Regions from separate parts of the Enterobacter chuandaensis genome, predicted to be linked through region 3. Evidence: predicted binding sites of a transcription regulator. Region 3 holds the regulator's gene; each other region holds the start of a gene.
The links. Region 3 encodes sigma-54, which starts transcription at its own class of promoters, with help from an activator protein. Its sites were predicted from a motif close to GTTGGCACANNTTTCGCTNT; they were not measured.
Positions count from the first base shown of each region.

Region 1: hypA (hydrogenase maturation nickel metallochaperone HypA) is a predicted target of sigma-54. The motif match lies at 2,633-2,652, and genes of this name have one in related genera.
Region 2: glnK (P-II family nitrogen regulator) is a predicted target of sigma-54. The motif match lies at 3,566-3,585, and genes of this name have one in related genera.

Region 1 covers NZ_CP097173.1:3,691,025-3,700,789, forward strand. Annotated here, with positions in the region: gene hycC (formate hydrogenlyase subunit 3) at 1-1,326, opposite strand, end outside; gene MX657_RS17770 (4Fe-4S dicluster domain-containing protein) at 1,323-1,931, opposite strand; gene hycA (formate hydrogenlyase regulator HycA) at 2,005-2,469, opposite strand; gene hypA (hydrogenase maturation nickel metallochaperone HypA) at 2,681-3,031, shown strand; gene hypB (hydrogenase nickel incorporation protein HypB) at 3,035-3,898, shown strand; gene MX657_RS17790 (HypC/HybG/HupF family hydrogenase formation chaperone) at 3,889-4,161, shown strand; gene hypD (hydrogenase formation protein HypD) at 4,165-5,286, shown strand; gene hypE (hydrogenase expression/formation protein HypE) at 5,283-6,293, shown strand; gene flhA (formate hydrogenlyase transcriptional activator FlhA) at 6,358-8,430, shown strand; gene MX657_RS17810 (ABC transporter substrate-binding protein) at 8,582-9,580, shown strand; gene MX657_RS17815 (FecCD family ABC transporter permease) at 9,580-9,765, shown strand, end outside.
Region 2 covers NZ_CP097173.1:1,138,727-1,148,491, reverse strand. Annotated here, with positions in the region: gene MX657_RS05560 (MGMT family protein) at 1-133, shown strand, start outside; gene MX657_RS05555 (YbaY family lipoprotein) at 167-694, opposite strand; gene tesB (acyl-CoA thioesterase II) at 898-1,758, shown strand; gene amtB (ammonium transporter AmtB) at 1,855-3,141, opposite strand; gene glnK (P-II family nitrogen regulator) at 3,177-3,515, opposite strand; gene MX657_RS05535 (SmdB family multidrug efflux ABC transporter permease/ATP-binding protein) at 3,736-5,517, opposite strand; gene MX657_RS05530 (SmdA family multidrug ABC transporter permease/ATP-binding protein) at 5,510-7,282, opposite strand; gene MX657_RS05525 (Lrp/AsnC family transcriptional regulator) at 7,313-7,771, opposite strand; gene MX657_RS05520 (PLP-dependent cysteine synthase family protein) at 7,887-8,933, shown strand; gene cof (HMP-PP phosphatase) at 8,975-9,765, opposite strand, start outside.
Region 3 covers NZ_CP097173.1:4,108,662-4,118,426, forward strand. Annotated here, with positions in the region: gene MX657_RS19775 (calcium/sodium antiporter) at 165-1,142, shown strand; gene kdsD (arabinose-5-phosphate isomerase KdsD) at 1,156-2,142, shown strand; gene kdsC (3-deoxy-manno-octulosonate-8-phosphatase KdsC) at 2,157-2,723, shown strand; gene lptC (LPS export ABC transporter periplasmic protein LptC) at 2,720-3,295, shown strand; gene lptA (lipopolysaccharide ABC transporter substrate-binding protein LptA) at 3,264-3,818, shown strand; gene lptB (LPS export ABC transporter ATP-binding protein) at 3,825-4,550, shown strand; gene rpoN (RNA polymerase factor sigma-54) at 4,598-6,031, shown strand; gene hpf (ribosome hibernation promoting factor) at 6,054-6,341, shown strand; gene ptsN (PTS IIA-like nitrogen regulatory protein PtsN) at 6,424-6,915, shown strand; gene rapZ (RNase adapter RapZ) at 6,961-7,815, shown strand; gene npr (PTS phosphocarrier protein NPr) at 7,812-8,084, shown strand; gene mtgA (monofunctional biosynthetic peptidoglycan transglycosylase) at 8,123-8,848, opposite strand; gene elbB (isoprenoid biosynthesis glyoxalase ElbB) at 8,845-9,498, opposite strand; gene arcB (aerobic respiration two-component sensor histidine kinase ArcB) at 9,731-9,765, opposite strand, start outside.

The DNA.
Region 1 (9,765 bases), 420 kb from region 3:
ACGGGTGCGCGGCGCGCCGAGGAAAGTGACGCCGTAGACTTTCGCCATGCACATCACCGCCAGCGCCCCGGTAATCGCCAGCCCGACCGCCAGCAGCGGGCCGAGCAAACGCGCGATAAAGACATCGTTCTGACCGAGCGCGAAGAAGGACTGATAGATCACCCACTCCCCGGCAAAGCCGTTTAATGGCGGCAGCGCGGCCATCGCCATCAGCCCCACCAGCATGGCGAGTGAAATCACCGGCATTTTTTTGCCAATCCCACCGAGCTTTTCGATATCCCGGTGGCCGGTGCGGAACCAGACGCTGCCCGCGCCGAGGAACAGAGTGCTTTTAAACAGGCTATGGTTGACGAGATGATACAGACCGCCGATAAACCCGGCGGCAATCAGCGCCGGCTGGTTAAGCGCCAACCCGGTGACGCCCGCGCCAAGACCGAGCAGGATGATGCCGATGTTTTCCAGGGTGTGATAGGCCAGCAGGCGCTGGATGTTGTGCTCCATTAGCGCGTACAGGCCGCCAACAAACGCGGTGACCATGCCCACAATCAGCAGCACCACGCCCCACCACAGCGGCGGCTGACCGCCCGTCAGGGTAATCGTCAGGATGCCGAACAGACCGACCTTCATTACCACCGTAGAAAACAGCGCGGCGGCGGGTGCAGAGGCATTTGCGTGCGCCTGCGGGACCCAGCCGTGCAGCGGGATAATCCCGGCAAGCAGGCCAAAACCGACTATGCCCAGCAGCCAGACATCGTTGCCCAGCGTCTGGCCGTTAAGCGCGGAAAAGTCCAGGGTGCCGAAACGTTGCCACACCAGCCAGCAGGCCAGCGCCAGCAGCAGAGTGCCGAGACGTCCAAGCGCAAACCACAGCTTGCCGGAGGCGCTGCAGCCCGTCAGGAACACGCCGCACAGCGCCATGATCTCCGCCATCACCACCAGCGCCCCGAGGTTGTTGGCGATAACGGCACAAACCGCCGTCGCCATCAGCATATTCACCAGCAGGCCGTTGGCTTTGGTTTGCGGATGGCGGTGCCAGTCGATATTGAACAGGCTGATAAACAGCCCGCACAGACCAAAGGTCACCAGCCAGATGGCGTTTAGCGGCGTAATCGCCACGGTGTGGCGAATCAGCGGCATGAGTGTTTCCACGGATTGTCCGCCGAGCAGGACGACACCGCCCGCCGCCAGCGTCATCAGGCTGCCGACCGCCCCACCGATACCGGCTATCCAGCCGCTCAGGGTTTTATGGAAAGAGAACACCAGCGCCAGCACGGCGGCAGCGGAAAAGTACGCCACGGCGCTGTTAATCATAAATATCGCGTTCATTTTTCCCTCTCGTTAAGCGCCTGCAGAAGCGAAAGATCGCCGACGTCGGTATTAATGGTCAGCTCGCGCTTGCGCCTGCTGGTGCGGGCGATATCGCGGATGTTAACCAGGATCAGCGCTTTGGTCGGGCAGGTCCGCACGCAGGCCGGGCCCTGTTCGTCAAAGCTGCACAGGTCGCACTTCACCGCAACAGCGCGGATGCCGGGCACCCAGTCCAGCAGCGTACTCACCTTCGCCGGAGCGGGTGGCGCAGTCGGCGCTTTCGGGGTATTGGCGTTCGCCGGGATATGCAGCGGGCGGCTGCCGGAAAATTCAATCGCGCCGAACGGGCAGGCGATGCCGCACAGCTTGCAGCTGACGCACAGGCTTTCATTCAGCTGTACCGCGCCATCAACGCGGGTGATGGCGTTAACCGGGCACACGCCCGCGCACGGGGCATCTTCACAGTGGTGGCAGAGCTGCGGGGCAGACTCTTTTTCATTACGCATGACGCGCAGGCGCGGCATGGACTGTAGCCCGTGCAGGCGGTGCGTTTCCGAACACGCCGCCTCACAGGTTCGACAGCCAATACAGACCGTCGAGTCAGCAATTACAAAACGGTTCACCGGGCAATCCTCTGGTGATAGTCATTTTTGACGACGAAAAACTGTCTCATCGACACTTTTCGACACGCGGTTATCAGGCAAGATTGGCGGAAGTCTTTCCCGCGACCAGCTGTTTCAGGTCGACCGGCAAGTCGTGCTCAACTGCGGTGTAAAGACCGTTGTAAACCGGCGCGATTTTCTCCAGATAGTGCTCCAGCACCTGCTGGCGATCGCGGTTGCTGACGTGACCGTCCACCATGCCGTCGGCCATCAGCTGAGCTTTCGCAATACACTGTTTTTCACCCTCTTTTGTCTCAACGTAATACTCAATGGTGTGGCTGTTGAAGCTCTCCGCCAGGGTGACAAAAATCGTGAAGTGCCCAAACAACACAAAGCGCATGTCCCCCTGCGCCGCGCAGCTCATGGCGTGGTGCAGACGGGCTTTTGACAGGGTGATCCCCTGAACCAGAGAGTTGCAGTAGAGGTGCCACTGGTCCTGAAGCTGCTGGTGGCGCTGCGCGATGTAATCCGCTTTTTCGCTAATTTCCCAAATAGTCATAGAAGATATCCGGTTAATGGAGATAGCGGCTGTTAAGCAGATTTCGTGCCAGTTTTTAATTGATTGATTTAAATGATTTTTATCAAGATAGTCACTGTCAACGCCACAGTGTCGACGTGTCATTTCGACAGCGTTGACACCGTCACGCCGTAACGCAAATCAAGCTGGCACCGTTATTGCATTTACTGGCGCAAATCATTGAGGAGGCGTTATGCACGAAATCACCCTCTGCCAGCGGGCTCTGGAACTTATCGAACAGCAGGCAGTGCAAAACCACGCGAAGCGCGTTACCGGCGTCTGGCTGAAGGTCGGGGCGTTTTCCTGCGTCGAGACCAGCGCCCTCACCTTCTGCTTTGAGCTGGTGTGCCGCGGTACGCTGGCGGAAGGCTGCGCATTGCATATCGACGAGCAGCAGGCGGAGTGCTGGTGCGAGCAGTGCCAGCAGTACGTCACCCTGCTGTCATCAAAAGTTCAGCGCTGCCCACAGTGCCAGAGCACGGGTCTTCGCATCGTGGCGGATGACGGTATGCAGATCCAACGCCTCGAAATCGAGAAGGAGTAATGTATGTGTAGCACCTGCGGTTGCGCCGAAGGCAACCTGTATATAGAAGGGGACGAACACCGTCCCCACTCCGCGTTTCGCTCCGCGCCGTTTTCCCCTGCCCCGCGTCCTGCGGCGGCCCTGACCGGCATCACCTTTACGCCGCAACGCTCCGAAGCAGGCGACCTGCACTACGGCCACGGCGAGGCGGGCACCCACGCGCCGGGCATGAGCCAGCGCCAGATGCTGGAGGTGGAGATCGACGTGCTGGATAAAAATAACCAGCTCGCCGCCCGCAACCGCGCCCGCTTTGCCGCGCGCGAACAGCTGGTGCTGAATCTGGTCTCCAGCCCCGGCTCCGGCAAAACCACGTTGCTAACGGAAACTCTCAAGCACCTGAACGAACGCGTCTCCTGCGCCGTTATCGAAGGCGATCAGCAAACCGTTAACGACGCGGCGCGCATCCGCGAAACCGGTACGCCCGCTATCCAGGTCAACACCGGTAAGGGCTGCCACCTGGACGCGCAGATGATTGCCGACGCCGCCCCGCGCCTGCCGCTGGCGGATAACGGCATCCTGTTTATTGAAAACGTCGGTAACCTGGTGTGTCCGGCCAGCTTTGACCTCGGCGAACGGCACAAGGTGGCGGTGCTTTCGGTCACCGAAGGGGAGGACAAGCCGCTGAAGTACCCGCACATGTTCGCTGCCGCCTCCCTCATGCTGCTGAACAAAGTCGACCTGCTGCCGTACCTGAACTTTGACGTGGATAAGTGCCTTGCGTATGCCCGAGAGGTGAACCCGGACATTGAGATCCTGCTGGTTTCCGCCACGCGCGGCGACGGCATGGACGCCTGGCTGGACTGGCTGGAGAGCGAACGATGTGCATAGGCGTACCCGGACAAATCCACTCCATCGACGGCAATCAGGCCAAAGTGGAGGTTTGCGGCATCCTGCGCGATGTCGACCTGACGCTGGTGGGCAGCAGCGATGAAACGGGTGCCTCGCGACTCGGCCAGTGGGTGCTGGTTCACGTGGGGTTTGCGATGAGCGTGATTAACGAAGCGGAAGCCCGCGACACGCTCGACGCCCTGCAAAACATGTTTGACATGGAGCCGGACGTGGGCGCGCTCCTGTACGGCGAGGAGCGATAGCACATGCGTTACGTTGATGAATACCGCGCGCCGGAACAGGTGATGCAGCTTATCGGGCATCTGAAAACGCGCGCCGCGCTTCTGGACTACTCGAGAGAAAAACCGCTGCGGATCATGGAGGTGTGCGGCGGACACACGCACGCCATCTTCAAGTTTGGCCTCGACCAGCTGCTGCCGGAGAACATCGAGTTTATCCACGGCCCCGGCTGCCCGGTGTGCGTCCTGCCGATGGGCCGCATCGACAGCTGCCTTGAAATTGCCGGCCAGCCCGACGTCATTTTCTGCACCTTTGGCGACGCGATGCGCGTGCCGGGGAAGAGCGGCTCGCTGCTGCAGGCGAAGGCGCGCGGCGCGGACGTGCGGATCGTTTACTCGCCGATGGATGCCCTGACGCTGGCGATGGACAACCCTGAACGCAAGATCGTCTTTTTCGGGCTGGGTTTTGAAACCACCATGCCCGCCACCGCCATCACCCTGCAGCAGGCGAAAGCGCGCGGCGTCGATAACTTTTTCTTTTTCTGTCAGCACATCACGCTTATCCCCACGCTGCGCAGCCTGCTGGAAGCGCCGGATAACGGCATCGACGCGTTTCTGGCACCGGGCCACGTCAGTATGGTGATTGGCACAGACGCCTACGGTTTTATCCCTGAACAGTACAATCGTCCGTTAGTAGTGGCTGGTTTCGAACCGCTTGATCTACTGCAAGGCGTGGCCATGCTGGTTGAGCAGAAAATAGCGGCCCTGAGCGCGGTGGAAAACCAGTACCGCCGCGTGGTGCCGGATGCGGGAAATGAACGAGCGCAGCAGGCAATCGCCGACGTGTTTAGCGTTGAGGGTGATAGCGAATGGCGCGGCCTGGGGCTGATTGCTGAATCCGGCGTGCGGCTGAGGCCTGCGTATCGCGCCTTTGACGCCGAAGCGCATTTTCGCCCGCAGCCCCAGCAGGTGTGTGACGATCCCCGCGCCCGCTGTGGTGACGTGCTCACCGGCAAATGCAAACCTCATCACTGCCCGTTATTTGGCAACACCTGTAACCCGCAAACCGCGTTTGGCGCGCTGATGGTCTCCTCTGAAGGGGCATGCGCCGCGTGGTATCAGTATCGCAACCAGGAGTGTGAAGCATGAACACGGTGGAAATGGCGCACGGAAGCGGTGGACAGGCGATGCAGCAGCTGATTAACCGGCTGTTCATGGAGGCCTTTAATAACCCCTGGCTCGCCGAGCAGGAGGATCAGGCGCGTATTGACCTCGCGACCCTGACCGCCCACGGCGACAGGCTGGCCTTCTCCACCGACAGCTATGTAATTGACCCGCTGTTCTTCCCCGGCGGCGATATCGGCAAGCTCGCCGTCTGCGGCACGGCCAACGACGTGGCGGTCAGCGGTGCCGTTCCGCGCTACCTCTCCTGCGGGTTTATCCTCGAAGAGGGATTACCGATGGAGACGCTCACGACGGTGGTCAACAGCATGGCGCACACCGCGCGCGAGGCGGGTATCGCTATCGTTACCGGGGACACAAAAGTGGTCCAGCGCGGCGCGGCAGATAAGCTTTTCATCAACACCGCCGGTATGGGGGCGATCCCTGCCGACATTCGCTGGGGTGCGCAGCAGCTTACTGTGGGCGACGTGCTGATTGTCAGCGGCACGCTGGGCTGCCACGGGGCAACCATCCTGAACCTGCGCGAAGGCCTGGGGCTGGACGGCGAGCTTCGCAGCGACTGTGCGGTACTCACTCCGCTTATCCAGACGCTGCGCGACATGCCGGGCATCAAAGCCCTGCGCGACGCCACGCGGGGCGGCGTGAATGCCGTCGTGCACGAGTTCGCGGCAAGCTGCGGCTGCGGGATTGAGCTGACCGAGCGCGGCCTGCCCGTTAAGCCTGCCGTGCGCGGGCTGTGCGAACTCTTAGGGCTTGACCCGCTTAACTTTGCCAACGAGGGCAAGCTGGTGATCGGCGTGGAACGCGCGGAGGCGGAAGCCGTTCTTGAACAGCTAAGAGCGCATCCCTTAGGGAAAGACGCGGCCATCATCGGCGACGTGGTTGAGCGCAAAGGGGTGCGCCTGGCCGGGCTTTACGGCGTGAAGCGCACGCTGGATCTGCCGCACGCTGAACCGTTACCCCGAATTTGCTAGAACCGCGCCATAAGCGGTCAGCGCTGAACGTCTCTTTTTTGCCAGTTTCTATTGGAAAGCAATAATGCCGTATACACCGATGAGCGATCTTGGACAGCAGGGCCTGTTTGACATCACGCGAACACTTTTACAGCAGCCCGATCTCGGCGCGCTGAGCGATGCCCTGACCCGGCTGGTCAGGCAATCTGCCCTGGCGGACAGCGCCGCGATAGTGCTCTGGCATAGCGGAACGCACCGGGCGAGCTACTACTCAACGCGTGATAATGGCAAAGCGTTTGAGTATGAAGACGAAACCTACCTCGCGCACGGTCCGGTGCGCCGCATTCTCTCCCGACCTGAAGTGCTGCACTGCAATTTTGAAGAGTTCCGGATGGCGTGGCCGCGGCTTGCCCAGAGCAATCTCTATCAGCCTTTTGGGCATTACTGCATGCTGCCGCTGGCGGCAGAGGGCCAGATTTTTGGCGGCTGCGAGTTCATCCGCAACACCGACCAGCCCTGGAGCGAGGCGGAGTACGAACGCCTGCACACCTTTACCCAGATTGTGGCCGTCGTCGCGGAGCAGATCCAAAGCCGCGTCACCAATAACGTCGATTACGACCTGCTGAGCCGCGAGCGCGACAACTTCCGCATTCTGGTCGCCATCACCAACGCAGTGCTATCAAGGCTCGACATGGATGAGCTGGTCAGCGAAGTCTCGAAAGAGATCCACCACTATTTCAAAATCGACGCCATCAGCATTGCGCTGCGCGGGCATCGCAAGGGCAAGCTGAACATCTACTCCACCCACTACCTCGATGAGGCCAACCCGGCGCACGAGCAGAGCGAGGTGGATGAAGCGGGCACCCTCTCTGAACGGGTATTCAAAAGCAAAGAGATCCTGCTGCTGAACCTCAGCGAACAGGATCCGGTCGCGCCGTACGAACGGATGCTGTTCAACACCTGGGGCAACAAAATTCAGACCCTGTGCCTGCTGCCGCTGATGTCCGGCAACACCATGCTGGGCGTGCTGAAGCTGGCGCAGTGTGAAGAAGGCGTGTTCACCACCGCCAACCTGAAGCTGCTGCGCCAGATCGCCGAGCGCATCTCGATTGCGCTGGATAACGCCCTCGCCTACCAGGAGATCCACCGCCTGAAGGAGCGGCTGGTGGACGAAAACCTCGCCCTGACCGAGCAGCTCAACAACGTAGACAGCGAGTTTGGCGAAATCATCGGGCGTAGCGACGCCATGTACAGCGTGCTCAAGCAGGTCGAGATGGTAGCGCAAAGCGACAGCACGGTGCTGATCCTCGGCGAAACAGGCACCGGCAAGGAGCTGATCGCCCGGGCGATCCACAACCTGAGCAATCGCAACAGCCGCCGGATGGTGAAGATGAACTGCGCGGCGATGCCTGCGGGGCTGCTGGAAAGCGACCTGTTCGGCCACGAGCGCGGCGCGTTTACCGGGGCCAGCAGCCAGCGTCTGGGGCGTTTCGAACTGGCAGATAAAAGCTCGCTTTTCCTCGACGAGGTAGGCGATATGCCGCTGGAGCTACAGCCTAAGCTGCTGCGCGTATTGCAGGAGCAGGAGTTTGAGCGCCTCGGCAGCAACAAGCTTATCCAGACCGACGTGCGTCTGATTGCCGCCACCAACCGCGACCTGAAAAAAATGGTCGCCGACCGCGAGTTTCGCAGCGATCTCTACTATCGCCTGAACGTCTTCCCGATCTGCCTGCCGCCGCTGCGCGAGCGCCCGGAAGATATCCCCCTGCTGGTGAAAGCCTTTACCGCCAAGATCGCGCGCCGGATGGGGCGAAACATCGACAGCATTCCCGCCGAGACGCTGCGCACCCTCTCGTCAATGGAGTGGCCGGGCAACGTGCGCGAGCTGGAAAACGTCATTGAGCGCGCGGTGTTGCTGACGCGCGGGAACGTGCTGCAGCTTTCCCTGCCTGAAATCTCCCTGCCGGAACATCCCACCGTTACGGCAGAAGTGGCGCAGGAAGGCGAAGATGAATATCAGCTCATTATGCGCGTGCTAAAAGAGACTAACGGCGTGGTCGCCGGACCGAAGGGCGCAGCTCAGCGGCTGGGGCTGAAACGCACTACCCTGCTCTCCCGCATGAAGCGCCTGGGAATCGATAAAGAGAGCCTGCTTTAACCCGCCATTCCGGCGCCGCTTATGGCGCCGCCTTTCGTCACCTTGCGTAATTGTCCCTCATTGACACAAAATCGTTTCCTCTGTATAAAATTCCGCCTTAATAATGCGTTTCATTTGCATCAAAAATAATTTTAATGAAGGGTAGCGTTTAATGAAAAAGGTTCTCTGCGCGTTAGGCCTGGCGGTTGCTTCGATGAGTTCAGCTCTGGCTACCACGTACCCACTCACCATAGAAAACTGCGGGTATAAAGAGACCTTCACCAAAGCGCCGGAACGCGTCGTGGCCCTGGGTCAGAATACCGTAGAGATCCTGCTTCTGCTGGGTCTGGAAGATAAGGTCAAAGCCAGCGCCTTCTGGCCGACCAAAGTGCTGCCGCAGCTGGCTGAGCAAAACGCCAAAATCAAAACGCTGACCGTCGAAATTCCGACGCTTGAATCCATCCTTGCGCAAAACCCCGATTTTGTTCCTGCGCAGCTGCCGCTGCTGCTCGGGCCGGAAAGTAAGGTCGCAAAACGTGAAGATCTGGCCACCGTTGGGGTGAACAGCTATTTATCACCGGGCATGTGCGCTACCAAAAAGGCCGCAGGCGATATGTACGGCAGCCGCCAGACGCTGTGGGATATGACGTACCTTTATAAAGAGATTGAAGATTTCGCGAAGATTTTCAACGTTGAAGCGCGCGGCCAGGCCGTTATCGCGGATTTCAAAAAACGCGAGGCCGACCTGCGTCAGGAATTTGGTAAAAACAAAAAAGATCTCTCGTTTGTTTTCTGGTTCTCAAGCGCCTCGCCTTCGGCGGATGCCTATGTCGGCGGGAAAAACAGCGCCTCCGGTTTTATTGCTAACGTGCTGGGCGGCCATAACGCCATTACCGCTGAGTCTGAATGGCCGACCGTCGGCTGGGAAAGCATTATCGCCGCGAACCCGGATGTGATTGTCGTCTCCAGTCTGGACCGCAACCGCTGGGCGCTGGATAATGCAGAAGAGAAAATCAAATTCCTGAAAAGCGATCCTGCCGTGAGCCAGCTTGATGCCGTCAAAAAAGGCCATATCGTGGTGATGGACGGCCAGGCCATGAACCCGACGATTCGCACGATTTACGGCGCTGAGCAGGTGGGCGAACAGCTCAGAAAGCTGGGGCTGAACTGATGACAGCAGCCGTACTTCAGGCCCGACAGGGCCTGTTTCTGACCACGTCTGCTCTGCTTGCCGTTGTCCTGCTGTTTTTAGTGATTGCTCTCGGCGTCAGCGTCGGTGAGCTGTCGATTCCGCTGTCCAGTGTCTTTTACGCTATTGGCAATAAGCTGGGGCTGACCGACGTTCCGCTCAACCGC
Region 2 (9,765 bases), 1.7 Mb from region 3:
GGTGAACCGTCATGGCGCCATCTCGTTAACCGGGCCGGATCTCCAGCGTCAGCGTCAGGCATTGCTTTCAGAGGGTGTGCAGGTGTCGGGAGCAGGAGAGATTGATTTGCAGAAATACCGCTGGGTGTACTAAACCCTCCCCCGAAGGAGAGGGTAATAGCAACAGTTACATCTGAGTCGGTGGAGTTGGCAGGGACGGCTGATTGGTCTGTGGAGCAACCGGGACTTCAGTTTGCTGCACCGGCACCAGATTCAGGTCGATTTTAGTTCCACCGTGGTTAATCGCTTCCTGGACCGTATCGGTGATAAAGACCAGCTTGCCGTTGATGGTTACCGCTGCACTCAGCAGGATACGGGCATTCGGCTGCACGTCTGACAGGTTATACGGCAGCACGAAGCTAAACGGCGCCTGCTTACCTTCAGTACGGACCGCACGCTGGGCCAGAACTTTCGACGGCGCGTCGGCCAGAGAAGCATCAGACAGCGTTACCGTTAATACCGCATCCGGCGGCAGAGCGACTTTCTGTTTGATCCAGATTGTACCGGAAACGTTAGGCTGCTGAATGGATTGCTGTGAAAGGGTATTAATCCCGTTCGGATCGGCTGCAGGGACCGGCACCTGGGCGCTCTTACCGGCACAGGCGGACAACGCCACCGCAATAGCTACACCACTAAGCATGGGCACGAGTTTCATTGAAGTCTCCTTATCATCAATGCACCAGCGGGATCGATCCCATCCGATGTCGTTTCAATCACATAACGTAGTTAAGTGTGGCACAGATCACCGATTAATGCCTGAAAACGTCCAGATATTCAGATTATTCTACCCATCGGACCACTTTCATTTCTGCGTTATACTCTGCCTATCTTTCGCTACGGCGTTTATTGAGGACAACTATGAGTCAGGCACTGAACAATCTGCTGACATTACTGAATCTGGAAAAAATTGAGGAAGGACTCTATCGCGGACAGAGCGAAGACCTCGGCTTACGTCAGGTGTTCGGCGGCCAGGTCGTCGGACAAGCGCTGTACGCTGCAAAGGAGACCGTCCCTGCAGACCGTCTGGTGCACTCATTCCACAGCTATTTCTTACGCCCTGGCGACAGCGCAAAACCGATTGTGTATGACGTTGAAGTCCTGCGAGACGGCAACAGCTTCAGCGCACGCCGCGTGGCGGCCGTTCAGAACGGCAAGCCGATCTTTTATATGACCGCCTCTTTCCAGGCGCCGGAACCCGGGTATGAGCATCAGAAAGTGATGCCGCCGGCCCCCGCGCCGGACGATCTCAAATCAGAGACCGATATCGCCCGTGCGCTGGCGCATCTGCTTCCGCCGCAGGTCAAAGAGAAGTTTCTCTGCGATAAACCGCTGGAGATCCGCCCGGTTGAGTTCCATAACCCGATGAAAGGCCACACTGCCGAGCCGAAGCGCCAGGTCTGGATCCGCGCTAATGGCACCGTGCCGGAAGATTTCCGCGTGCATCAGTATCTGCTGGGCTACGCGTCTGACTTCAATTTCCTGCCGGTAGCGCTGCAGCCGCACGGTGTTGGCTTCCTGGAAAAAGGGATGCAGGTTGCAACCATCGATCACTCCATGTGGTTCCACCGTCCGTTCAACATGAATGAGTGGCTGCTCTACAGCGTGGAGAGTACATCAGCGTCGAGCGCTCGCGGGTTTGTGCGTGGAGAGTTTTATACCCAGGACGGCGTGCTGGTCGCTTCTACGGTACAGGAAGGGGTAATGCGTAATCGCGGGTGAATGTGTGCGGCCTGATGCCCTCACCCTGGCCCTCTCCCACGGGGAGAGGGAATACACATTAAAAACGGCAACCTAAGGTTGCCGTTTTGCTGTTTATCAGGCGTTATACGCATTCTCGCCGTGGCTGTTCACATCCAGACCTTCGCGTTCCTGCTCTTCCGGTACGCGCAGCCCAACCGTCATGTCCGCCAGCTTATAGCCGATGAAAGCGACAACAGCAGACCACACAACGGTGATAGCAATACTTTCCAGCTGTACCAGCACCTGATGAACCATGGTGACGCCTTCAGCGTAGCCTACGCCACCCAGCGATTTCGCGGCGAAGATACCGGTCATGATACAGCCGACGATGCCGCAAACGCCGTGGACGCCGAACACATCGCAAGGGTCGTCAACGCGCAGCACACGTTTCAGAGCAGTGACGCCCCACAGACCCGCAAGACCCGCGACCAGACCCACCAGCAGCGCACCACCGACACCCACGTAACCGCACGCCGGAGTGATACCAACCAGACCGGCAATCGCACCTGAACAGGCACCCAGCAGGGAAGGTTTACCGCGCACTGCCCACTCGCCGAACACCCAGGAGAGGATTGCACCCGCCGTCGCCACAACGGTGTTCACGAAGGCCAGCGCGGCGATTTCGTTCGCGGCACTTGCGGAACCGGCGTTGAAGCCAAACCAGCCAAAGTAGAGGATAGCCGTACCGGTAAACACCATCGGCAGGTTGTGCGGTTTGAACGCCTCTTTACCGAAGCCTACGCGTTTGCCAATCAGATACGCCCCCACCAGACCCGCTACCGCGGCGTTGATGTGCACAACGGTACCGCCCGCGAAGTCCAGCGCGCCGTGCGTTGCCAGCAGACCACCGCCCCAGACCATGTGCGCAATCGGCACATAGGAGAGCGTCAGCCAGACCACCACGAAGATCAGAACCGCAGAGAAACGAATGCGCTCGGCCAGCGCGCCCACGATCAGCCCGACGGTGATGCAGGCGAACGAGCCCTGGAACGCAACGTGGATGTACTGGTAGAAGCTGCCCATCAGCGCGGTCAGCTCAATATTTTTCAGCATCACCCAGTCGAAGTTACCAAAGAAGGCGTTGCCGGTACCGAAGGCCAGCGAGTAACCGTAAACCACCCACAGCACGCAGACCAGCGCGAACGTCACGGCAACCTGCGTCAGCATGGAGAGCACGTTTTTGCCGCGGATCAGACCGCCGTAAAACAGCGCAATGCCCGGGATAGACATGAACAGCACCAGCGCGGTGCTGATCATCATAAAGGCGTTATCGGCCTTGTCTGCCACGGCAGGGGCAGCCAGCGCCAGGCCCGGCAGCAGTGCCAGCGAACCCAGACCCGTTTTAAGTGTTGCTATCTTCATTTTCTCGATCCCTATCACTGTGTGCCAGGAGTTACTTACAGTGCCGCTTCGTCAGATTCGCCGGTACGAATGCGAATGACGCGCTGCAGTTCGGCAACGAAAATTTTGCCGTCGCCAATTTTGCCGGTGTAGGCCGCTTTGCTAATCACATCAATCACTTCATCAAGCTGATCGTCCGCAATCGCAACATCGATTTTTACTTTTGGCAGGAAGTTAACGCTGTATTCCGCCCCGCGGTAAAGCTCGGCATGACCCTTCTGACGACCAAAGCCTTTCACTTCGGTGACAGTCAGTCCCTGAATACCCATGGAAGATAACGCTTCGCGCACGTCTTCCAGTTTGAATGGTTTGATTACCACCGTAACCAGCTTCATAGATCCCCTCCAGTCAGAATTCGGTAATGGCCGCAGCTCACGCAGAAGGTATTGCAAGGGATGTGCCAGAAATGAAAACGAGGGAGAAAAGCGGTGCGACGAGCGTTACGCCGCCTTCATTAACGAACCGGTGAAAAAAAACGCACCATGGCAGTGCACGGTGCGTTTCAGTCTTGCACCAACAGGAATGACTGTTAGCGCGTTGCTTTGTTTTGGTGCATCAGGCGCTGAGGGACTCTTCCTCGCGCACGCTGGCGGCCAGCTCTTCACCCGCCAGCTGAAGCTGGTACATCTGCCAGTAGCGCCCTTTGGCTTCCAGCAGTTCACGGTGCGTGCCGCGCTCCACGGCTTGTCCACGATGCAGCACCAGAATGGTATCGGCATCGACAATGGTGGAAAGACGATGGGCAATCACCACCAGCGTCGTATGGTCGCGTACCGCGGCCAGCGCCTGCTGGATGGCCTGCTCGGTACCGGAGTCAATGCTGGCCGTCGCTTCATCCAGAATCAGTACCTGCGGGGTTTCAATCAGCACCCGCGCCAGCGCGAGAAGCTGCTTTTGCCCAACGGAGAGATTGTTCCCCTGCTCGCCCAGCTTTGTATTTATGCCGTCGCTAAACCCGCGCGCCAGATCCGCCAGTTGCACTTTTTCCAGCACCTCCCAGACCTGCTCCTGGGTGTAGTCCCGGCCCAGGGTCACGTTGGCGTAGAAGGTGTCGGCCAGCACGACCGGATCCTGCTGCACCATCGCGACGCCTTTACGCAACACGTTGTGGCTGAGAGACGCGAGCGGGCGTCCGTCGAGGCGGATTTCGCCGTGCGTGACCGGGTAATACCCCATCAACAGGCTGGCGAGCGTGCTCTTGCCGCTGCCCGTATGCCCCACCAGCGCCACGAAACCGCGCGACGGAACATCCAGCGTAATGTCCTGCAACACCAGCCGGTCTTCGCGATAGGCAAACGAGACGTTATCAAAGGCGATTGTCCCACTTTGCAGAGGTCGCTCATCATTGCCGTAGGCCTGGCGCGGCCTGTCCATCAGCTCAAACACGCGCTCACCGGCGACGACCGCCTGCTGCAGCATCGATTGCTGGGTGGTGAGCTCGATCAGCGGCTCGTTAAGGCGGCCCAGATAGCTAATAAAGGCGTAGAGCACGCCCACTTCAATCGTACCGTTTGAGCTCAGACCAAAGAGCATCAGCAGCCCGCAAAGCACCAGCGCAGAGAAAAGGCTCAGCAGCGGGCGCAGCAGGAAACCGTCGAGGCGCAGCGTCTGCATACGCGCCATGTAGTGCGAACGGCTGGCTTCCCCCATCCGCTCGCCAAAGCGCGCCTGCTGGCGGAACTGCTGAATGACACTCATGCCGTTGATCACTTCGTTGAAGCCATCGTTGATGTCGGCCAGATAGGCGCGCACCCGGCGCACGATTGGCGTGCTGTAGCGCTGGTAGATGATCATCACGATCAGCACCGCCGGGAAGATGGTAATCGCCACCAGCGCCATGCGCCAGTCGAGGCTGAACATCGCCACCAGCATCGCGCCGATCAGCGCCGCGCTGCGTAACACCGTCGCGACCACGGTGACGTACAGGTCGCGGATCACCTCGGTATCGTTGGTCACGCGCGAAATCACCTGCCCGACCGGCTGGATATCAAACTCGCTGAGCGGCTGGCGAAGCGCCGCGTCCATTACATCCGTGCGCAGCTGCTGAACCACGCCGACGGCGGCACGGTTAAACAGCAGCGACTGCGCATAGTGCAGCCCTGCCGCCGCCAGCTGTAAACCAACGTAGGCCACTCCCAGCCCCGCCACCAGCCCCAGGGGCAGGTAGCTTTTCGCGACCATATTGTCGATGAAGTAGCTGATAAGCAGCGGCCCGCTGACTTCAGCAATCGCCGCTATCCAGAGTAAAAGTACGGCAACGGAGAGCGGTTTACGCCACGGCGAGCCGTAGGCCAGCAGACGTTTGAGCGTCGGCCACATCGTTCCGAGCTTACGCATTGGCGGCCTCCTCATCCTGCTCCGGCGCATCGTCCAGCGCCGCCTCAAGCTGTTGATAGCGATACATATCGCGATACCAGCCCGGCTGCCCGGCAAGCGTGTCATGCTGCCCGCGCTGGGCAATGTGACCGTGCTGTAAGACCAGAATTTCACTGGCTTCCGTGAGTGCCGACAAACGGTGGGCGCTGATAATCACCGTGCGGCCATCGCCCCACTGGCGCAGGTTATGCAGAATTTGATGTTCGGTACGGCCATCCACGGCGGAAAGCGCATCATCCAGAATAAGGATTTCAGCATTCAGCAGCAGCGCGCGGGCAATCGAGATACGCTGTTTCTGCCCGCCGGACAGCATGACGCCACGTTCCCCAACTTCCGTTTCGTAACCCTGCGGCAGCCGCAAAATATCGTCATGTACGCTGGCTAAGCGCGCCACGTGCTCGATCTCTTCCTGCGTCGCCGACGGGTGACCAAGCGCAATGTTATTCGCCACGGTATCCGAAAATAAAAACGGCGTCTGGCTGACCACCGCCAGACGGCCACGCCACTCGTCCAGCAGCAGGTTCGGCAGGGGGATATCATGGAAACGAATATCGCCCTCGGTGACGTCAAAGTGGCGCTGAAGCAGAGAAAGCACGGTACTTTTTCCGGAGCCCGTCGGGCCGCAGATGCCCAGCATCTGGCCTGGCTGCAGCGTAAAGCTGACGTTTTCCAGCACCGGATGTTCCGTTTGTGGATAGACAAACTTGCGGACGTCGACATGCATGACGCCGCGCCCTTCCGGTACCGCTTCGCTGCCGTCATTGACCACCGGTGCTTCGGCCAGCATGGCGCGAATGCGGCTGTAGGCAGCGCTGCCGCGCTCCACAATGTTAAACATCCAGGCCAGCGCCAGCATCGGCCAGATCATCAGCCCCAGATACATCGCGAAGCTGGTCAATTGTCCCAGGGTTAACGTGCCCTGCACCACCATCCAGCTTCCGCCGCCAATGGCAAGCAGGTTTGCCATGCCGATTGCGACATAAATCGTTGGATCAAATCGCGCATCAATACGCGCGACGCGCATGTTTTTCGCCCCCGTGTCTGCCGCATCGGCGGCAAACAGTGCGGACTGCCTGTCTTCCAGGCCAAACGCTTTAATCATGCGGATGCTGGTCATGCTCTCCTGGGTGCGATCGTTCAGAGAAGAAAACGCCGCCTGCGCCAGCTTGAAGCGTTCGTGCAGCTGTTCGCCGTAGCGATTGATCGCCAGCGCCATCAGCGGCATCGGCAGCAGCGCAAGCAGGGTCAGCTGCCAGCTGATCTGCGTGGACATGACGATCAGCACCGCGCAGCCCATCACCAGCGAGTCCACCAGCGTTAATACGCCTTCTCCGGCGGCAAAGACCACGCGATCGACGTCGTTCGTCGCGCGGGCGATGAGATCCCCGGTGCGGTGGCGGAGATAAAACTCAGGATGCTGTCGGCTCAGCTGGCGGTAAAAATCTTCACGCAGCTCAACGGCCAGCTGATAGGACGCACCAAACAGCAGCACGCGCCAGACGTAGCGCAGCAGATAAACAATGACCGCCGTCAGCACCAGCGTGCCAACCCACATCAACACCCGTGCGGTGGTGTAATGCTGTTCAGTGACGCCATCCACGACGTAGCCCACCACTTTCGGCGGGATCAGCTGCAGGATGGCAATGATAATAAGCAGGGCGACTGCACCGAGGTAGCGTTGCCACTCCCGACGAAAGTACCAGCTTAATTGGGCAAATAATCGCACGCGGTTTGTTCCTGAAGGTATTTTACGAAGTTATTCAATGGGTAATGCTGTGGTGTACTTAATCTGTTCCATGGCGAAGCTTGAGGTGACGTCCGACAAGCCCGGGACGCTGTTCACCAGCCGCTTGTAGAAATCATCATAGCGCTTCATGTCTGCCACCTGGACGCGCATCAGGTAGTCGTACTCGCCGGCCATACGCCAGAAGCCGAGCACCTCGGGCATTTCAGATACCTGTGTGACGAAGCGGCAATACCACTCGCTGCTGTGATGTTGGGTTTTTATCAGCACAAATGCCGTCAGCCCAAGCCCCAGTTTTTCGGGATCGAGTAACGCGACGCGGCCCAGAAGAATGCCGTCATCTTCCAGCTTTTTGAGGCGCTTCCAGCACGGCGTGGTGGTCAGATTAACGGCATCTGCCAGCGCCTGCAAAGAGAGGGTACAGTCACTTTGCAGCAATGAAAGGAGCTTGCGGTCAATTTTATCTAGCATACCCACCTCACAGAGAAAATTTTTCTCCCTTCATTCTATTTTAAAGGCCAGATAGCAACAATTTTTTCTGTGCTTTTCGCTATGCTGGGCACAAAATGACAAACGGATAATTACGATGAATAGCACCTGGGTTAAACATGCCATCAGCGAAATCAATGCCGACTATCAGCGCTCGGCGGATACGCACCTGATTCGCCTCTCCCTGCCGGGATTTGACGGTATTCAGCTCTATCTGAAAGATGAAAGCACCCATCCCACCGGTAGCCTGAAGCATCGTCTGGCGCGTTCCCTGTTCTTATACGGTTTGTGTAACGGCTGGATCAAAGAAGGCACCACCATCATTGAATCTTCATCCGGTTCAACGGCGGTATCCGAAGCCTATTTCGCCCGCCTGCTGGGCCTGCCGTTTATCGCCGTGATGCCCTCCTGCACCGCAAAACGCAAAATCGAGCAGATCGAATTTTACGGCGGTCGCTGCCACTTTGTGGAAAGCGCCTGCGAAATCTACGCCGCCTCTGAAATGCTGGCCCGCGAGCTGAATGGCCACTATATGGACCAATTCACCTTCGCCGAGCGTGCAACGGACTGGCGCGGCAATAACAACATTGCCGACAGTATTTTCCGCCAGATGACCCACGAGCCGCATCCGGTTCCGTCATACATTGTAATGAGCGCCGGTACTGGCGGCACGTCAGCCACTATCGGACGCTACATCCGTTGTCAGGGCTACGATACGCAGCTGATGGTCGTTGACCCGCAAAACTCCGTCTTCCTCGACTACTGGCAAAGCCGCGATGCTGACCTGCGCAGCCCGGTGGGCAGCAAAATTGAAGGGATCGGCCGACCGCGCGTGGAACCCTCATTCATCCCGGACGTGGTGGATGAAATGCTTCGCGTACCGGACGCCGCCAGCGTGGCTACCGCGCACTGGCTGGAAACGCAGCTCGGCCGCAAGGTCGGCGCATCAACGGGCACCAACATGTGGGGCGCATTGCAGCTTGCGGCACGCATGCGCGAAGAAGGCCGTACCGGCTCCATCGTCACATTGCTGTGCGACAGCGGCGAGCGCTACCTTGAGACCTACTACAATGCAGAGTGGGTGCAGGCAAACATCGGCGACATCACCCCGTGGAAAGCGCAGATTGCGCACCTGCTGAAATAAAAAAAAGCCAGACCGAAGTCTGGCTCGCTGGAAGGGTCTCACTATTCGGGGGAATATGGGAGGTTGTTGTTGTCCAGCCAATGCGTCAAAAAATGGGACACCGCTTCGTTACCGCAGTGTCCGATAACCGGCAGATGAGGAAGCTCTGCGATTAGCTGTGGCATCGCATTCCCCATAATCAGACCACGCCCTACGCTGCCCAGCATTTCGCGGTCGTTCATGGCGTCGCCAAACGCCATACACTCCTGCAGCGTTAAGCCCAGGTGGTCGCTGAGCACCGCCAGGGCTGAACCTTTGTTACAGCCCACCGGCAGCACTTCAAGACAATCCACCGCCGAGAAGGTCAGGTGCGCCCGGTCGCCCAGCGCCTCATTCAGTTGAATCCGTAAGCGAGAAAGATCGTCATGATCGCCACAGAAGCAGATCTTGGTCACCGCATGGGCAGGTATCCGACGCAGATCGATAAGCTGAAATTGAAAACCGCTATAGACATGGGCGTGCAGCAGTTCAGGGATTTCACGTCCGGTAAACCAGCCCTGGTCGTTAAAGACGTGGATACTGGCCTGTGTGTCCCAGGTGCTGTGCAGGACGATATCCGCCACTTCCGGATTGAGATCCTGGCGGTGCAGCACGTCTCCTTCAACGGTGTGAATGCGCGTTCCGTTACCCGTGATTAAAAACGCATCCAGGGAAAACGCGCCCAGCAAATGGCGCATCTCCAGCACGTGGCGACCAGTGGCAAACGTCAGGGTGACATCACGCTCGCGCAGACGCTTCAGGGTATTCAGTGTTTTCTCCCCCAGACGGTGATCCGGCATTAACAACGTACCGT
Region 3 (9,765 bases):
CATTTTTACAGAATATTAGCCGTCGAGGTTAGCGAAAGCTGGCATTTGTTTTACTTTTCCGGCGCATAAAGTCAAAATTAGGAATTCGTTACGCCTCAGACCGTATGCAGTCCAGCCATTCCCGCGCGATGGACCGACAAGTATACCTGAAGAAAGGACTTTTGATGCTTTTAGCAACAGCACTGTTAATAATTGGTTTACTTCTGGTGGTCTACAGTGCTGACCGTTTAGTGTTTGCTGCATCTATCCTGTGTCGCCTGACGGGCGTCCCCCCTGTTGTCATTGGGATGACCGTTGTTAGCGTTGGCACCTCACTTCCTGAAATCATCGTCTCTGTCTCGGCGTCGCTGCATGGTCAGTTAGACCTGGCGATAGGCACTGCGATTGGCTCTAACATCGTCAATATCTTACTGATTTTAGGTCTGGCGGCACTGCTCCATCCATTTCGCGTGCATTCTGATGTTCTGCGCCGTGAATTGCCGCTAATGTTAATCGTAAGCCTGCTGGCAGGCTGCGTATTTTATGATGGCGTACTGAGCTACAGCGACGGCATTTTCCTGCTGGCGCTGGCCGTCATCTGGCTGCTGTATAGTGTTAAAATCGCCCGCCTGGCCGAAAAGCAGGGTCAGGATAGCCTGACGCGTGAGCAGGTCGCCGAACTTCCGCGCGAAGGCACGCTGCCTGTCGCTCTGCTTTGGCTTGGCGTTGCGCTGATCATTATGCCGATGGCCACGCGCATGGTTGTGGATAACGCGACGGTGCTGGCAAACTATTTCGCCATCAGTGAACTGACCATTGGCCTGACAGTGATTGCTATCGGCACCAGCCTGCCGGAGCTGGCCACCGCAATTGCCGGGGCACGTAAAGGGGAAGATGACATCGCCATTGGCAATATCATCGGGTCCAACATATTTAATATCGCCATTGTAATGGGCCTCCCAGCTCTGATAACGCCAGGACCTTTCAATCCCCTGGCGTTCTCGCGCGATTACGGGGTGATGTTGCTGGTCAGCGTGATATTTGCCCTGCTCTGCTGGCGGCGGCAACGCCAGATCGGCAAAGGCGCAGGCGCGCTGCTGACGGGTGGATTTATCGTATGGATGGCGATGCTGTACTGGCTCTCGCCTCTTCTCTCTGGGTAAACGGAAACGCATTATGTCGCAAATAGAATTGCAGCCGGGTTTTGACTTTCAGAAAGCAGGCAAAGAGGTTCTGGAGATTGAACGTGAAGGTCTGGCGCAGTTAGATCAGTATATTAATCAGGATTTTAGTCTGGCATGTGAGAAGATATTCTACTGTGCCGGTAAAGTCGTGGTGATGGGAATGGGCAAGTCCGGCCACATTGGGCGCAAAATGGCGGCAACGTTTGCCAGCACCGGAACCTCTTCCTTCTTTGTTCATCCGGGGGAAGCCGCGCACGGCGATCTGGGTATGGTCACGCCGCAGGATGTTGTCATCGCCCTGTCAAATTCTGGTGAGTCCAATGAGATCCTGGCGCTGATCCCGGTACTGAAGCGGCTGCAGGTACCGCTGATTTGCATGACCAGCCGTCCGGAAAGCAGCATGGCGCGTGCGGCCGATATTCACCTGTGCGTTAAAGTACCGAAAGAAGCCTGTCCGCTGGGTCTGGCCCCTACCTCCAGCACCACCGCCGCGCTGGTCATGGGTGATGCGCTTGCCGTCGCGTTGCTCGAAGCCCGCGGTTTTACGCCGGAAGATTTTGCGCTCTCCCACCCGGGCGGCGCGCTGGGGCGCAAGCTGCTGCTGCGGGTAAACGATATTATGCACACCGGGGATGAGATCCCTCACGTCAGTAAAGAAGCCTCTCTGCGTGATGCGCTGCTGGAAATCACCCGCAAGAATCTGGGTATGACAGTCGTGTGCGACGATCTGATGAAAATTCAGGGGATCTTCACCGATGGCGACCTGCGTCGCGTGTTCGACATGGGTGTAGATGTCCGCACGCTCGGCATTGCCGATGTGATGACGCCGGGCGGTATCCGCGTGCGTCCGGGCACGTTAGCCGTGGATGTGCTGAACCTGATGCAGTCCCGTCATATCACCTCCGTTATGGTTGCCGATGGCGACCAGTTGCTGGGTGTGGTACATATGCATGATCTGCTGCGCGCAGGCGTAGTGTAATGAAGGATAAGACAATGAGTAATGCGGGTGCATCCCTTGCAACCTGTTATGGTCCGGTCAGTACCCAGATGATGGCTAAGGCGGAAACAATTCGTCTGTTGATTCTGGATGTGGATGGGGTACTTTCCGATGGCCTGATTTACATGGGCAATAATGGCGAAGAGCTGAAAGCGTTTAACGTTCGCGACGGCTACGGTATCCGCTGTGCGCTCACCTCGGGTATTGAGGTTGCTATCATCACCGGACGGAAAGCTAAACTGGTAGAAGACCGCTGTGAAACCTTAGGCATTACCCACCTGTATCAGGGTCAATCCGATAAGATGGCGGCGTTCAACGATTTACTGGGTAAACTGGCTATCGCCCCGGAAAACGTGGCCTACGTTGGGGACGATCTGATCGACTGGCCGGTGATGGCAGAAGTGGGTCTCAGCATCGCGGTTGCCGATGCGCACCCGCTGCTGATCCCACGCGCAGACTACGTTACCCACATCAACGGTGGCCGGGGTGCTGTACGTGAAGTCTGCGATCTGCTTCTGCTGGCGCAGGGCAAGCTTGATGAGGCCAAAGGGCAATCAATATGAGTAAAACCAGACGTTGGGTTATCATTTTGCTTTCGCTTGTCGCACTGGTATTGATTGGCATGAATCTTGCCGATCGCGACGATACGCAAACGGAAGTGGTCAATAATAACGATCCAACCTATAAAAGCGATCACAGCGACACCGTGGTCTACAGCCCGGAAGGTGCGCTTAACTATCGCCTGATCGCTCAGCACGTGGAATATTTTTCTGATGATGGCGTGTCGTGGTTTACCCAACCTGTGATGACCACGTTCGATAAAGACAAAGTCCCGACGTGGTCGATTAAGTCAGATCGGGCAAAACTCACAAATGACCGTATGCTTTATCTGTATGGCCACGTTGAAGTCAACGCCCTGACCGCTGACTCGCAACTGCGGAAAATTACGACGGATAATGCCCAGATTAACCTGGTAACCCAGGACGTGACCTCGCAGGATCTGGTCACACTGTATGGCACAACATTTAATTCCAGCGGTTTAAGAATGCGCGGGAACTTACGCAGCAAGAACGCCGAGCTGATTGAAAAGGTTAGAACCTCCTATGAAATTCAAAACAAACAAACTCAGCCTTAAAGTAATTATCGCCAGCGCGATGCTGGCGGCCAGTCTCCCCGCGCTTGCTGTAACGGGCGATACCGACCAGCCGATCCATATCGAGTCCGACACCCAGTCTCTCGACATGCAGGGTAACGTCGTCACCTTCACGGGTAACGTTGTCGTGACGCAGGGCACCATCAAAATCAACGCCGATAAAGTGGTCGTGACCCGTCCGGGCGGCGAGCAGGGCAAAGAGATCATTGATGGTTATGGCAATCCGGCAACCTTCTACCAGATGCAGGACAATGGCAAGCCAGTGAAAGGCCGCGCCTCGCATATGCACTATGAGCTGGCGAAGGACCTGGTCATCCTGACCGGGAAAGCGTATCTGGAACAGCTGGACAGCAATATCACCGGTGACCAGATTACCTATCTGGTGAAAGAGCAGAAAATGCAGGCCTCCAGCGAGAAAGGCAAACGCGTAACCACCGTACTGGTTCCGTCGCAGCTGCAGGACAAAGGCAAGGGCCAGGCCCCGGCACAGAAGAAGAGTAACTAATCCGTTATGGCAACATTAACTGCAAAAAATCTCGCGAAGGCCTATAAGGGCCGCCGTGTCGTAGAAGATGTCAGTCTGACCGTCAACTCCGGCGAAATTGTTGGCCTGCTTGGCCCGAACGGTGCGGGTAAAACCACCACCTTCTACATGGTCGTAGGCATTGTGCCGCGCGATGCCGGCAACATTGTCATCGACGATGAAGACATTAGCCTGCTGCCGCTGCACGCGCGCGCGCGTCGTGGCATCGGCTATCTGCCGCAGGAAGCCTCTATTTTCCGTCGTCTGAGCGTTTTTGATAACCTGATGGCGGTCCTGCAAATTCGCGACGACCTGACCAGCGAACAGCGTCAGGATCGCGCCAACGAGCTGCTGGAAGAGTTCCACATTGAGCATCTGCGCGACAGCCTCGGTCAGGCATTGTCCGGGGGTGAACGCCGTCGTGTTGAGATTGCGCGCGCGCTGGCCGCAAACCCGAAATTTATCCTTCTGGATGAACCGTTTGCGGGCGTGGACCCGATCTCCGTTATCGATATTAAACGTATTATTGAGCATCTGCGTGACAGCGGGCTTGGCGTGTTGATCACCGACCACAACGTGCGTGAAACGCTGGCCGTATGTGAACGCGCGTATATTGTGAGCCAGGGCAATCTGATCGCCCACGGTACGCCGCAGCAGATCCTCGAAGACGATCATGTTAAGCGCGTCTATCTTGGGGAAGACTTCAGACTCTGATAGGGTAGAGGTAACGTAACGCCGAACCGGAGAAAAATGCTCTGAACATGAAGCAAGGTTTGCAATTAAGGCTCAGCCAACAACTGGCGATGACGCCGCAGCTACAGCAGGCCATTCGTCTGCTGCAACTGTCCACCTTAGAACTCCAGCAGGAGCTCCAGCAGGCGCTGGACAGCAATCCCCTGCTGGAGCAAGCCGATCTTCATGATGAGGTAGATACTCAGCAGTCACAGGATACAGAAGCGCTCGACACCGCAGATGCTCTCGAACAAAAAGAGATGCCGGACGAGCTACCGCTGGATGCCAGCTGGGATGAAATCTATACCGCTGGCACCCCTTCCGGTACGCATGCAGACTACCAGGACGATGAGCTACCGGTCTATCAGGGCGAAACCACCCAGTCGCTGCAGGATTACCTGATGTGGCAGGTAGAGCTTACCCCCTTCTCCGATACCGACCGCGCGATCGCCACGTCGATTGTCGACGCCGTTGACGACACCGGCTACTTGACCGTCACGCTGGACGACATTCTGGAAAGCATGGGCGACGAAGAGATTGAGCTTGAAGAGATTGAAGCCGTTCTTAAGCGTATCCAGCGTTTTGATCCAGTCGGCGTGGCCGCGAAAGATCTGCGCGACTGCCTGCTGATCCAGCTTTCTCAGTTCAGCAAAGAGACGCCATGGCTTGAGGAGGCGCGCTTAATCATCAGCGATCATCTGGATCTTCTCGCCAACCACGATTTCCGCTCTTTGATGCGCGTTACGCGCCTGAAAGAAGAGGTGCTGAAAGAGGCGGTGAATCTGATCCAGTCACTCGATCCGCGCCCCGGTCAGTCGATCCAGACCAGCGAACCCGAGTACGTGATCCCGGACGTGCTGGTCAGAAAACACAATGACCGCTGGATCGTTGAACTGAACTCTGACAGCATCCCTCGCCTGCAAATCAACCAGCAGTATGCCTCCATGTGCACCAGCGTGCGCAACGATTCCGACAATCAATATATTCGTAGCAATCTTCAGGAAGCGCGATGGTTGATCAAGAGTCTGGAGAGCCGAAATGATACCCTGCTCCGCGTGAGCCGCTGCATCGTCGAACAGCAGCAGGCGTTCTTTGAGCAGGGTGAAGAGTATATGAAACCGATGGTGCTGGCGGATATCGCCCAGGCCGTCGAAATGCATGAATCCACGATTTCCCGCGTCACGACGCAGAAGTATCTGCACAGTCCGCGCGGTATTTTTGAGCTTAAGTATTTCTTCTCCAGCCACGTGAATACCGAGGGTGGCGGCGAAGCCTCCTCAACGGCGATTCGTGCCCTGGTGAAGAAGTTAATCGCCGCGGAGAACCCCGCGAAGCCACTAAGTGACAGTAAGTTAACCACCATACTGTCCGATCAGGGTATTATGGTGGCACGTCGTACTGTTGCGAAGTATCGAGAGTCTTTATCCATTCCGCCGTCTAACCAGCGTAAACAACTGGTCTGACACAACCGATAAGGAAGACACTATGCAGCTCAATATCACAGGACACAACGTCGAGATTACTGAGGCCTTACGTGACTTCGTGAACGCTAAGTTCGCGAAACTCGAGCAGTATTTCGAAAGGATCAACCAGGTCTACGTTGTGTTGAAAGTGGAGAAAGTGACTCATATCTCGGATGCAACCCTGCATGTAAACGGGGGTGAACTCCATGCCAGTGCGGAAGGGCAAGACATGTACGCGGCTATCGACGGCTTGATTGATAAGCTTGCGCGACAGCTCAATAAACATAAAGATAAACTGAAACAACACTAATTGTCCGGGCAGTTAACGGGTGCAGGACGGCCTGTTGTGAAACACAACAGGCCATTTGTACAGTTAGCGCTTAGGTGAAATTATGATGAACAACGATTCCGCTCTTCAACTGAGCAATGTCCTTAACCAGGAATGTACCCGCAGTGCCGTTCACTGCCAGAGCAAAAAACGTGCGCTGGAGATCATCAGTGAACTGGCCGCAAAACAGCTGGGCCTGCCGCCGCAGGTGGTGTTCGAAGCAATTCTGACCCGTGAAAAGATGGGCAGTACCGGTATCGGCAACGGCATCGCGATCCCGCACGGCAAGCTGGAAGAGGACACCCTGCGTGCCGTCGGTGTGTTTGTGCAGCTGGAAACGCCAATTGCCTTTGATGCCATCGATAACCAGCCCGTCGATCTCCTCTTCGCGCTGCTGGTACCTGCCGACCAGACCAAGACCCATCTGCATACGCTTTCGCTGGTTGCTAAACGTCTGGCGGATAAAACCATCTGCCGTCGACTGCGCTCAGCCCAAAGTGATGAAGAGCTTTATCAAATTATCACTGAAGCAGAAGGCAATCAGGATGACGCATAACCAGGTGATGGCCTTCACATCTGTTGTCCTGAGGAGAAACGGAACATGGTGCTGATGATTGTCAGCGGACGTTCAGGGTCGGGGAAATCCGTTGCCCTGCGCGCGCTGGAAGACATGGGTTTTTACTGCGTCGATAACCTGCCGGTCGTGTTATTACCCGATCTGGCACGCACGTTAGCGGAGAGACAAACCTCTGCCGCCGTCAGTATTGACGTTCGTAACATGCCTGAATCGCCAGAGATCTTCGAACAGGCTATGAGCAACCTGCCTGACACGTTCTCGCCTCAGCTGCTGTTCCTTGATGCCGATCGCAATACGCTGATCCGCCGCTACAGCGACACCCGTCGTTTGCACCCGCTTTCCAGCAAGAATCTCTCGCTGGAGAGCGCCATCGATGAAGAGAGCGATCTGCTGGAGCCGCTGCGCTCCCGTGCTGACCTGATTGTCGACACCTCTGAGATGTCCGTTCACGAGCTGGCGGAAATGCTGCGCACCCGGCTGCTGGGCAAACGCGAGCGCGAACTGACCATGGTGTTCGAATCCTTCGGCTTTAAGCACGGTATTCCGATTGATGCGGACTATGTTTTCGACGTGCGCTTCCTGCCGAACCCGCACTGGGATCCAAAACTGCGCCCAATGACCGGTCTGGATAAGCCCGTCGCGGCGTTCCTCGACAGGCACACAGAAGTTCACAATTTTATCTACCAGACGCGAAGCTACCTTGAGCTATGGTTACCTATGCTGGAGACAAACAATCGAAGCTACCTGACGGTGGCGATTGGCTGTACCGGCGGTAAACATCGTTCGGTCTACATCGCCGAACAGCTGGCCGATTATTTCCGCTCGCGCGGGAAGAACGTTCAGTCCCGTCATCGCACGCTGGAAAAACGTAAAACATGACCGTAAAACAAACCGTTGAGATCACCAATAAACTGGGCATGCATGCGCGCCCGGCGATGAAGCTGTTTGAGCTGATGCAGGGTTTCGATGCAGAAGTGCTGCTGCGTAATGACGAAGGCACCGAAGCGGAAGCCAACAGCGTGATTGCGCTGCTGATGCTGGACTCCGCTAAAGGGCGTCAGATTGAGGTAGAAGCCACCGGTCCTCAGGAAGAGGAAGCCCTGGCGGCGGTGATTGCCCTGTTTAACGCCGGATTCGACGAAGATTAGGCCTGCTGTTCTGGCGGGTGGCGCTGCGCTTACCCGCCCTACATTAACGCATTTCTCTCCATAAACCCTTCCCCACCCAGCTGGCGCATCTGGCGCATGATCCACGCCTGACGGCTCCGCACGTACCCTGATGGGGCGCTGGCTTTAAAACGGATGGGATTCGGTAAAACAGCGGCCAATAGCGCTGCTTCTGACATGCTCAGACGGCTGGCTGGCTTATTGAAATAACGCTGCGCGGCCGCTTCCACGCCAAAAACACCGTCGCCAAACTCAGCAACGTTGAGATAAACGGTCAGAATACGCTTTTTGCTCCAGACCGTTTCCATTCCCAGGGTCAGGCCCGCTTCCAGCCCTTTTCGCACCCAGCTTCGTCCATCCCACAGGAACAGGTTCTTAGCCGTCTGCTGCGACAGCGTTGACGCACCGCGAACGCGGTTTTCGTGACGTTCGTTATGGGCCAGCGCCTTTTCAATGGCGGCCACATCAAACCCCCAGTGCTCCGGGAATTTCTGATCCTCCGCCGCGATAACCGCCAGTCCCATGAAAGGAGAAATGTCATCCATGCTCACCCAGTCAGAATGGGCGACATAGCCGAAATCACCGGAGAACCATGCGCTGAGCTGACGCTCAACCATAACGGCTGAAAACGGTACCGGCAAAATGCTGAACACGGCAAGCCCGCCTCCCCAGAACACCGCCAGGACGAGCACGATGCGCAAGAGAAGGCATTTCACCCATGCGCCTGCTGAAAACTGACGCCTCATTCCGTCAGCACCAGCACCCGGGCGACCAGCTTTTCAATGCCCACGGCAGCCTCTGCGATATTCTTCGCCAGCATATACGCGGGCGTGGTGACAATCTTGTTATCTTCATCCACCACAATGTCATCGACCGGACACGGTACGTGTTCACCGCCCATATCTTCGATAACCTCTGCGGTATCAATATCGGTCCCGATAGTCAGGCGCAGCGGGAAATCAAAAATCCTGGGCAGCATTGCCGGCGCGATGCAGATAAAGCCCAGCGGTTTTCCTGCCGCATGCATGGCCTGCGACAGCGATTTTAGATGAGGATCGATTTGACACTCCGCGCCCTGCGTAGCAAAGGTGCTGAGATTTTTGGCCGCGCCAAATCCCCCTGGCACAATGAGCGCATCAAGCTCTGAAGGGTCTGCCTGAATAAGAGGATGGATATCACCTCGCGCAATACGCGCGGCCTCAATCAGCACATTGCGCGTTTCGGCCATCGGCTCGCCGGTCAGATGGTTAATCACATCAGCCTGATTTTTGTCGGGCGCAAAACAGATAACCTCTGCTCCCTGTTTTACCAGGGCCAGCAGCGTGATTACGGCTTCATGTATTTCTGAACCATCAAAAACACCGCATCCGCTCAGGACGACACCAATCTTTTTCATCATGACAATCCTTTTCTACAACTCGCTGAAGCACATTAATAATTTTGATTAAAACGCTATGCTTCACACATTTCACTGATTCATGTAACAAACTATTTAAGATTTGCTATCTTATCTGCGTGCGGCCTAAATTTTTCAGGCGGCGCCCATTAGAAAATTACTTTAAAAAACAGGCGCAGCCACGATTTCCCTGGTGTTGGCGCAGTATTCGCGCACCCCGGTCAAGCCGGGGTCATTTTTTTCTGCCGTCCACCCAGGCTTTCAGCA